One region of the Kitasatospora sp. NPDC057692 genome, then DNA from elsewhere that is predicted to be linked to it. Evidence: riboswitches for the same ligand, from Rfam matches in the RefSeq annotation. Region 1 holds a riboswitch; each other region holds the start of a gene.
What was found. Region 1 has a riboswitch for cyclic di-AMP ahead of ACFVFS_RS29505 (NlpC/P60 family protein). Riboswitches for the same ligand answer to the same signal wherever they lie in the genome.

Region 1 (3,259 bases):
GTTGGAGGCCGCCTCGTAGCGGACCGACGCGCCCGGCTTCGGGGCGTGGATGACCTGGCCGCCGCCGACGTAGATGCCCACGTGGTGGCGGTCGCCGTAGAAGATCACCAGGTCGCCGGGCTGGGCCTTGGAGATGTCCGAGCCGATCTGGGTGCCGGCGTTGGCCTGCGCCTGCGAGGTGCGCGGCAGCGACACACCCGCCTGGGCGTACGCCCAGCCGGTGAGGCCCGAGCAGTCGAAGGAGTTCGGGCCGGTGGCGCCGTAGACGTACGGCGAGCCGAGCTTGCTCTCGGCGGCGGCGATCGCCGCGGCGGCGCGCGAGCCGTTGGCGGCGGGCGCGGCCGGCTTGGCGGCCTCGGCGGTCGGCTTGGCGGCCTCGGCGGCCGGGGCCGAGGAGGCCGAGGACGGTGCGCTCAGGTTGCTGCGGTTGGTGTCGCGGGAGGCCCGCTCGGCCTCGGCCTTGGCCTTGGCGGCCTCGGCCTTGGCGGCGTCCGCCTTCGCCTTGGCCTCGGCGGCGGCCTTCTCCTCGGCCGCGCGGAGGGCCTGGCGCTCCTGCTCGGTGAGCGTGTTGAGGAGGTCCTGGGCCTTCTGCAGCTTGCCCTGGACGTCCTCCTTGGACGTCTTCAGCTGCTGGGTGGTGGCCTCCAGCTCGGCGAGCTTGGCCTGGGTCTCGGTGCGGTCCTGGTCCAGCCTGCGCTGCTGCTCCTGGAGCTCCTTCAGCGCGCCGGACTGGGTGGAGCCGGCCTGGTTCAGGGCGTCGGCCTGGTTGAGGAAGTTGTCCGGGCTGGCGGAGAGCATCAGCTGGACGGTCTGCGATATGCCGCCCGTGCGGTACTGCTCGCCGGCGATCTCGGCGAGGCCGCCCTGGGCCTCCGTCACCGTGGCCTGCTGGCGGGCCACCTTGTCCTGCAGCTCGGCGACCTGCTTCTGCAGCTCCTGCTGCTTGGCCTGGGCGCCGTTGTACTTCTCGGTGGCGACCTCGGCCTGCAGGTTGAGCTGGTCGACCTGCTCCTTGACCTGGTCCTTGGTCGGCGCCGGGTCGGCGTGGGCGCCGGACTGCGCGGACAGGGCAACGGCAGCGGCGGCGACACCGGTCAGGATCGAGACACGGGCGCGGCCGGCGGGCTTGGGACGACGATGGGACGCCACGAAGGCGGACTCCTTCTTCCTCATCCGCCTACCGGGTGAGCTGACGGGTTCGGGCGGAAGCGTGCCCTACGACGCCTCACCCGCCGCTCTCGCGGCCGGCCTGGCGCCGATTCACCCCGGAGGAACGTGGTTCCCCGGCTCCGCTCCACAGCGGACCCCCGACTGCTGGGTCCTCACTCGGACGGGCCACTCGTGGCCCCGCCCCGCTGCTTCGCGAACTCGGCGGCGAACCCCGCCGCCACCCAGGCTGGGTGATCGACTGTGCGTGGTTCGAGGCACGACCCTAGTAACAGATCCGTGATCCGTTCAAATCCTTGTCAGAAAAAAGTCGGAAGAATACCCAAGTTCTTTTGTGAATATGACCGAGCGTGATCAAATCCCCACGTCGGGCTGATCATTCTCCGTCAGGTGGTCGAACCCCTGCCGGAAACGCCCTGCGCCACCCCCGTCCGGGAGTGGCGCTGATCACAGGGGCCTCGACGGCCCCCTCGGGCGTGTCGTGCCGGTCCGTCAGACCCGGCGGATCGTGTTGATCTTCATGGCGTCGGCCTTCATCACCTTCACCACGTCACCGGTGCGCGGCGCGTGCACCACCATGCCGTTGCCGATGTACATGCCGACGTGGCTGCGGTCGTCGCGGTAGATGATCAGGTCGCCCGGCTGGGCCTCGGCCAGCGAGGGCACCCGGGTGCCGTAGTTGCCCTGCGCCTGCGAGGTGCGCGGCAGCGAGACGCCGGCCTTCCCGTAGGCCCAGACCATCAGGCCGGAGCAGTCGAAGGTGTTCGGGCCGGTGTCGCCCCAGCCGTAGGGCGAGCCCTGCTTGCTCATCGCGAGGGAGACCGCCGCACCGGCCTTGCCGCTCGCCTGCGGCAGGCTGCCCAGGTCGGTGCGCTCGCTGCCGCGCGAGGCGCGGTCGGCCTGCTGCTGAGCCGCCTTCAGGGCGGCCCGGTCGGCTGCGCTGAGCGAGTTCAGCAGCTCCTGGGCCTCCCGGAGCTTCTTGTTGACCTCGGCCTTGGTCTGGTTGAGGTCCTTGGTGGTGCTGTCCAGCGAGGCCAGCACGGCGGCCGCCTCGACCTTCTGCTGGTCGAGCCGGCGCTGCTGGTCCTGGAGGCCCTTGAGCGCCTCGGCCTGGCTGGAGCTGGCCTGCTGCACGCTGGAGGCCTTGTCCAGGTAGCCGGACGGGTCGGAGGTGAGCATCAGCTGGACGGACGGGTCGATGCCGCCGGTGCGGTACTGCTCGCCCGCCACCTCGGCCAGGCCGGCCTGAAGCTGGGTCATCTGCTCCTGGCCGCGGGCGACCTGGTCCTGGAGCTGGTCCGCCTGCTTGCGCAGCTGGTCGGCACGCTCCTTGGCGCCGTTGTACTTCTCGGTGGCCTGCTCGGCCTCTTCCTGCAGCTGGTCGATCTGCGCCTTGACGTCATCCTTCTTGGGCGACGGGCTGGGCGCGGCGTGTGCGGCGACCTGGGCGGAGAGAGCGACCGCGGTCGCAGCGGCAGCGGTGAGCACGGAGACCCGCGCGCGGCTCGGCTGCTTGGGACGGCGGTGGGAGGCCAAGGGACCGGCTCCTTCTTCCAATGGCCTCACCCGAACGGGTGAGAATCCGGAAAATAGGTTTGACGCCAGACCCTAGTGAAGATCCACGTTTCGCGCCACTCCCCCGATCGCGTGAACCCCGACCGCCCATCTGACTTCACAAAACTCGCACAACACCGCAATCCAGGCGCTGACCAGCCGTCATACCGGCCCGCGGGCGCCCGGGAGCGGTTACGGGCGGGCCAGCCGGTTCAGCAGCAGCACCGACGCGACGGGGCGCGCGCCGGCCTTCCGCACGCCCTCCGCGACCTCCCGGTCGGTGGAGACCACCACCACCGGGCGCCCCTGCGGCTCGGCCCGCACCAGCCGGCGGATCAGCTCGTCCGCCGTCTCCCCGGTCCGGCTGAACCGCACCCGCACCCCGCGCGGCGGCGCCATGATCACCGGCACGTCCAGGTCCTGGCCGTCGAACACGCAGGTGACCTCCGCCTGGGTGCGCTGCGCCAGCATCGCCAGCCCGCCCAGCAGCCGGATCCGCTGCTGCTCCAGCGGCAGCGTCGGATAGCCGGTCTTGGTC
Region 2 (3,259 bases), on a different contig from region 1:
GTCGTAGCGGGCGGCGAAGCCCTCCTGGTCCGGCGGGCCGGTCGGGGTGACGGCGAGTTCGTCGCCGGGCAGCCAGCCGGCGGGCGGGGCGGCCAGGTTGACGACGGTGTCGCCGGCCTTGAGCTCGCGCTCGGCACGGACCCAGGCGGTCTTGGCCGCGCCGTCCAGCCGCAGGTGGCCGGCGCCGGTGACCCAGAGGCCGACGTCGGTGTCGACCACCTTCATGCCGTCGCCCTGGAAGCGCTTCTCGTCGACGCCCGGGAAGCGCAGGGTGTGGACGTGGCCGCCGTCGGGGGCGAGCGCGAGGGCGCCGCGGATCTCGACGTTGCCGGCGGCGGCGAGGGTGAGGGTGCGGTCGGCGGCGAAGGTCAGCGCACCGCCCGGCTCGACCAGCAGGGAGCCGATCTCGGCGTCGGTGTCGAGCAGGACCCGGTCGGTGATCCGCACGGCGCTGCGCGGCCCCGGCGGGCTGCCGCCCCAGCCGGCCCGGTCGGACCAGCGGCGGCCGCCCTGGTCGACGGTGGGCGCGGGGGCGGGCTGCTCGGGGGCGCCGCCCGGGGCGCCGGTGCCCTCCGGCGGGGCGCCGCCGTGGCCGCCGTCGGGCCCCATCGGGCCGACGGCCTCGGTCGGGGTCGTCCCGATCACGGCGGCCGGGGTGATCAGCCGGGTCTCGCCGGTCAGCGAGCGGCGCAGGATCTCCTCGCCGCTGATCGCCGCGAAGGCGGTGCCGACGGCCAGCCAGCGCAGGAGTGCCCGGCGGGTCAAGTGAGTTCGGGACGGTTCGGGTGGGATGTCCACTCTGCGGTGCTTTGCCCGGCGATGTGCTCCGGTCGGCCGGGCGGCCGGACGGGAGGCGTCCGGCTCCTCGTCGATGCCCATCGGTGCGTAGCCCTCTCCCCAGACGGCTGCGGCTCGCCGGCGTCCTGCCGACGCTCTGAAGCATAGGCAGTTGCATTGACGGCGACCGGCGTTGCGGGAAATCGGTCATTTCTGATCATGAAGGACAGCCACTCAGCACGCATTTCGCAAACCGTGACGAGCGTCACACATGTTTGCGGTTTGAACGCGCCTCTGCTTAACGTGCTCCCCGTTCGTGGCCACACGAACCCAGCACGTCCGCGACGCCGAGTCCTGCCGTCGGGCGCGCTGGCAGCGCAATGCACCACGGCAGGAGCGGGGGAACCACAGGTAGTTCGCCCAGGACCGGTCCACGGACCGGCCCCGGGCTAGGGGTGAAGCCGCGTCCACAGCGCGGCCGGGCAACTCCAGCCCGAATCCGACAGCTCACCTCGCAGGCGTGGGAGAGGACCGCGTCTTCATGCTGCCCACCAACGGCACCCGACTGTCCGGCCGTACCCGTCGCGCGATCGCCACCCTCGGCGTCGCGGGCATCGGTCTCACCATCCCCTGCCTGACCACCGGCACCGCCTCCGCCGCCTCCGTCGCCACCTGGGACAAGGTCGCCCAGTGCGAGAGCGGCGGCAACTGGAGCATCAACACCGGCAACGGCTTCTACGGCGGGCTCCAGTTCACCAACTCCACCTGGTCCGCGTTCGGCGGCACCGCGTACGCCGCGCGTGCCGACCTCGCCACCAAGGACCAGCAGATCGCGACCGCCGAGAAGGTCCTGGCCGTCCAGGGCCCCGGCGCCTGGCCGGTCTGCTCGGTCCAGGCCGGTCTGACCAAGGGCGGCACCCCGGCCGCGGTGGACACCTCCGCCGCCAAGCCGGCCGCGCAGACCCCGGCCCCGGCCCAGACCCCGGCCGCCAAGCCCGCCGCCAAGCCGCAGACCCCGGCCCCGGCCGCCAAGCCCGCCACCGAGCCGCAGACCCCCGCCCCGGCCGCCTCCGGCACCGCCGCCGCCCCGCAGCAGCGCCAGGACGGCGGGCAGTGGCGCCAGCAGGCCGGCCAGCAGGCCACCCAGGACTACACCGTGGCCGCCGGCGACTGGCTGTCCAGCATCGCCGACGAGCACCAGGTCCAGGGCGGCTGGCAGCGCCTGTACGAGCTCAACCGCGCCACCCTGACCGACGGCCCGCACACCATCTACCCGGGCCAGCACCTGACCCTCGGTGAGCGCCAGGGCTTCGACTGGTTCAACCGCGCCCAGGGCGGCGCGCAGGGCGGGACCCAGGCCCCGGCCGCCCCGGCCCAGTCCCAGGCCCCGGCCGCCAAGCCGGCGAGCAAGCCCGCCGCGCAGGCCGAGACCCCGGCCCCGACCGCCACCGGCAGCATGGCCGCCGCCGTCGCCTTCGCCCAGTCGAAGGTCGGCCAGGCCTACGTCTACGGCGGCACCGGCAACGGCGGCTGGGACTGCTCCGGCCTGACCCAGGCCGCGCTGCGCGCCGCGGGCGTCTCCGTCCCGCGCGTCGCCGCCGACCAGGCCGCCGCGTCCACCCACGTCTCGCTGGACGCCCTCAAGGCGGGCGACCTGCTGTTCTGGTCCAACAACGGCAAGGACTCCGGCGTCTACCACGTCGCCCTCTACATCGGCGACGGCAAGTACGTCGAGGCCGCCAACCCGAGCTCGGGCGTGCGCCTCCAGACGATCGCCAACTGGGCCCCGGACTTCGCCGGCCGGGTCTGATCCCGTCACACCGCAGCCCCCGGGGAGAGTCCGGTCGCTCCTCCCCGGGGGCTGCGGCGTGCCCGGAGGGCCATGGCCAAACCGGGACCGCAGCGGGCATGCTGCTGCCCTGCACCCGAGAAGGAGTCACCATGGCCCAGGTCACCGTCTCGCTCGACGCCAACCTCGCGATCGACGTGATGATGCTGTCCGGCACCAAGAGCCCGCAGGACGCCGTCGAACTGATCCTCCGCGACTACCTGGAGCGGGGCCGACGCACCGAGAGCCGCACCGGCGACGCCGCCGACGGCCACCGGGTCTCCCAGGACCGCCCGACCGCCCAGGAGGGCTGAGCGCGGAAACGCCGGAGCGGCCCGGGACCACACCGCTCCCGGGCCGCTCCGGCGTTCCGCTCAGCGCGCGCGGGCGCCGGTCGAACCCCGCATCACCAGCTCCGGCTGGAACATGAACTCCCCGCGCTGCACGGCGTTCCCGCCGACCTCCTCCAGCAGCGCGTCGACCGCCGCGGTGGCCATCGCCTCCACCGGCTGGCGGACGGTGGTCAGCGGCGGCTCGGTGAAAGCCATCAGCGGCGAGTCGTCGAAGCCGACCACCGAGACGTCCTGCGGCACCGACAGGCCCCGCTGCCGGACCGCCCGGATCGCGCCGAGCGCCATCATGTCGCTGCCGCAG
Region 3 (3,259 bases), on a different contig from region 1:
AGCGCTCGGCGGCGTTCGCGGCGCTGGAGGCGGACGGCGTGCTGGACCCGGTGGACGACGGGGGCTGGGACGGCGGGGCCCGGCCGCTGGCCGTCGGGATGGCCACCGACGGCGCGCGGCGGCTGCTGGAGCAGGGGCTGATGCGGCGCAGCTACCGGAACCTGGCGGAGCTGACGGCGCTGGGCCGGCCGATGCCGGACGAGCTGGCCGGGGACTTCGGGGCGTTCGAGGAGGCCGCGGTCGAGGTGGCGCTGGAGCTGGCCGGGGCGTGGACGGTGCCGGGGCTGCCGCGGCTGCTGGTGGACGGGTTCCCGGAGCTGGCGCCGGAGCCGGGGCAGGCGGAGATCGACGCCTACCTGGCGTCGCTGGAGCCGGACGCGGACGCGGAGGAGTACGGGGACGAGCACACGGACGAGTACCCGGACACGCCCGGGGACGAGGCGTAGCGACGCGCGAGGGCCCCGGCCGTGCGGCCGGGGCCCTCGTGGTCCGCGGGGAGCGTCAGGGGGTGACGCCGCGCTGCTCGAACCAGCTCTCCGGGTCGACGGGGGCGCCGCCGCCGGGGCGGACCTCGACGTGCAGGTGGGCGCCGGTGACGTTGCCGGTGGCGCCGACCTTGCCGATCTGCTGGCCGGGGACGACCTTGCCGGAGCCCTTGATGATCGAGGAGAGGTGGCAGTACCAGATCTCGGTGCCGTCGGGCAGGGTCTCGACGATCCGGTAGCCGTAGGCGCCGGCCCAGCCGGCCGAGGTGATGGTGCCCTGGCCGACCGCGTAGACGGGCTCGCCCTGGTCCGCGGCGAAGTCGAGGCCGGTGTGCAGGTGGGCCCAGTAGCGGGCGCTCTGGCCGTAGTGGGCGGAGAGCCGGTAGTCCTTCACCGGCAGCTTGATCTCGGCGAGCTTGGCCTTCTCGGCCTCCTCGGCGGCGCGCTTGGCCTGCTCCTGCTGGGCGATCTGGGCGGCCCGCTTGGCCTCGGCCTCCTGGGCGGCCTGGACGCGGGCGGTCTCCTCGGCCGCGGTGCGCTGGCTGTCCGCCTGCTGCTGGATGCGGGCGGCGAGGGCGAGGCCGGGGTCGGCGGAGAGCGCGACCGGCAGCTCGTCGGGTGCCTCGACGGCCGGCGCGGCGGCCGGGGTGGCGGAGGCGAAGCCGGTGGCGCCCAGGGTGGCGGCGACGGCGGTGACGCCGAGCAGCGGAGCGGTGCCGCGGCCCTGACGGGGCATCCGGTGCCGGCTGGTCTCCGCCGCCGGCGGGGCGGTCTCGTCGGCGGGGCCGCCGAACGGGCCGTGCCCGGCGAAGGGGCCCGGGTGATCGAGCAGCTGGGTGCCGGCCGAGGAACCGGACGGGTGTGCCGGAGTGTGCGTCGACGCCACGGAGGCGCGCTCCTTTCCTTCCTTCGCGCCTACCGGGTTAGCTGACGGGTTCGGAGCAGGAAGGTCTCCTACGGCTGGGCCTGGACTGGCCAGGGCCTGGCCGATTCACCCCAAGGAACGTGGTTCCCCGGCTCCCTGGCCTGCCCGGAGGCCGGCCGGCGGGATTAGGCGACGGCGCACGGTGCCGTCTGGGTACGGCGTTGCGGACCGCGCTGCGTTATCAAACGTTAATCCGAGAGCCCCCCGATTCCAAGCCATCCGTTGGTGACGACGGGATACGGATCGGGCACCACGCGGCCCGATGGGCGTTTTGGGGCGTTTGATGACATCTGACACTACCGAACGTGTCGGGACGTCAACGAACGGGCCCTCACTTGAGTACGCCTACTCATGTGCGACCGGGCCGGGCGCGGCCATCCTGGCGCCCATGAGCGCACCGATGCAGTCCCGCACCACGGCCGCGTACCACCTCCAGGCCGTGCTGTCCTTCGCCCTCTCCGGCACCGCCGTCGGCGCCGGGATCGCCTTCCTCCCGGTGGAGCCGTGGACCCGGGCGTTCCTCGCCCTCGGCCTGCTCTACACGATCACCTCGACCTTCACCCTCGCCAAGGTGGTCCGGGACCGGCAGGAGACCTCCGAGCTGGTGACCCGGGTCGACCAGGCGCGGCTCGACAAGCTGCTGACCGAGCACGACCCGTTCAAGGTGGAGGGGGTCTGACCGGACCCGGACGGGAGCAGCCCCGGCGGGGGCGACACCGACGGCTTGACGGCTAAGGCTATTAGCCTTAGCTTTATGGCTATCGGCACTCGCCGACGATCCCGCCGGCCCAGGAGGCTCCCCATGAACGGCACCACCGCTCCCGCCACCCGCCACCTCGACCTGCCCGGCGGCCGGATCGCCTTCGACGACACCGGCCACGGCGAGGGCGCCCCCGTCGTACTGCTCCCCGGGATGCTCGACAGCCGGGCCGCCTACCGGCACCTGCGCCCGCTGCTGGCCGCGGCCGGCCGCCGGGTGATCACCATGGACCTGCGCGGCTTCGGGGAGTCCTCGATCCTCTGGGACGACTACTCCCCCGCCGCGATCGCCGGCGACGTCCTCGCCCTGCTGGACCACCTGGGCATCGACCGGGCCGTGCTGGCGGGCAACTCGTACACCGGCGCCAGCGTCGTCAAGGCCGCCGGGGACGCCCCCGAGCGGGTGGCCGGCGTCGTCCTGCTGGACGCCTTCGTCGAGAACGTGCCTCCCGGCGCGCTGCAGCGCCTGGTGGTCGGCGCGATGGGCGCGCTGCTGGTGCACTCGCCCGCGTTCTGGGGCCTCTACCACCGCAAGGCGGCCTACCCGGGGCCCAAGCCGGCCGACCACGAGGAGTACGTGGCCGGGCTGGTCGCCGCGATGCGCGCCCCCGGCCGGAAGACCGCCACCCGCGGCTACGTGCGCGGCGACTCCTCGCCCGCCGGCTGGACCGCCGCCGTGCGCTGCCCGGCGCTGGTCGTGATGGGCTCGAAGGACCCCGACTTCGGGAAGCCGGAGCTGGTCGCCGACCGGCAGGCCGCCGCGCTGAACGCGCGCAAGGTGATGATCGAGGGCGCCGGGCACTACCCGATGGCCGACCACCCGCGGGCCACCGCCGATGCCCTGCTGTCCTTCCTGGCCGACCTGGCCTGACCGTCCCCGCCGGCCCCGCCCCCCCTTCAGCTAGGAGACCCGCAGTGCCCCGAGTCGGACTGACCCCCGAGCAGGTCGTCGGCCACGCCCTCGCCCTCATCGACGAGCAGGGCCCGGAGGCCCTCACCCTGGCCGCCGTGGCCGCCCGCGCCGGGGTCGCCACCCCCTCGCTGTACAAGCACGTCAGCGGCGGCCTGACCGAACTGCGCCGGCTGGTGG

Region 2: another riboswitch for cyclic di-AMP. It lies ahead of ACFVFS_RS11135 (transglycosylase family protein); the one in region 1 lies ahead of ACFVFS_RS29505 (NlpC/P60 family protein).
Region 3: another riboswitch for cyclic di-AMP. It lies ahead of ACFVFS_RS34805 (M23 family metallopeptidase); the one in region 1 lies ahead of ACFVFS_RS29505 (NlpC/P60 family protein).

Annotation. Positions count from the first base shown of each region.
Region 1 covers NZ_JBHVIV010000065.1:12,437-15,695, forward strand. Annotated here, with positions in the region: gene ACFVFS_RS29505 (NlpC/P60 family protein) at 1-1,149, opposite strand, end outside; cyclic di-AMP (ydaO/yuaA leader) riboswitch at 1,160-1,312, opposite strand; gene ACFVFS_RS29510 (NlpC/P60 family protein) at 1,660-2,703, opposite strand; gene ACFVFS_RS29515 (NYN domain-containing protein) at 2,914-3,259, opposite strand, start outside.
Region 2 covers NZ_JBHVIV010000013.1:127,586-130,844, reverse strand. Annotated here, with positions in the region: gene ACFVFS_RS11140 (hypothetical protein) at 1-765, opposite strand, end outside; cyclic di-AMP (ydaO/yuaA leader) riboswitch at 1,113-1,311, shown strand; gene ACFVFS_RS11135 (transglycosylase family protein) at 1,298-2,587, shown strand; gene ACFVFS_RS11130 (hypothetical protein) at 2,719-2,919, shown strand; gene ACFVFS_RS11125 (LacI family DNA-binding transcriptional regulator) at 2,980-3,259, opposite strand, start outside.
Region 3 covers NZ_JBHVIV010000094.1:23,712-26,970, forward strand. Annotated here, with positions in the region: gene ACFVFS_RS34800 (hypothetical protein) at 1-446, shown strand, start outside; gene ACFVFS_RS34805 (M23 family metallopeptidase) at 502-1,371, opposite strand; cyclic di-AMP (ydaO/yuaA leader) riboswitch at 1,384-1,552, opposite strand; gene ACFVFS_RS34810 (YiaA/YiaB family inner membrane protein) at 1,799-2,089, shown strand; gene ACFVFS_RS34815 (alpha/beta fold hydrolase) at 2,213-3,040, shown strand; gene ACFVFS_RS34820 (TetR/AcrR family transcriptional regulator) at 3,085-3,259, shown strand, end outside.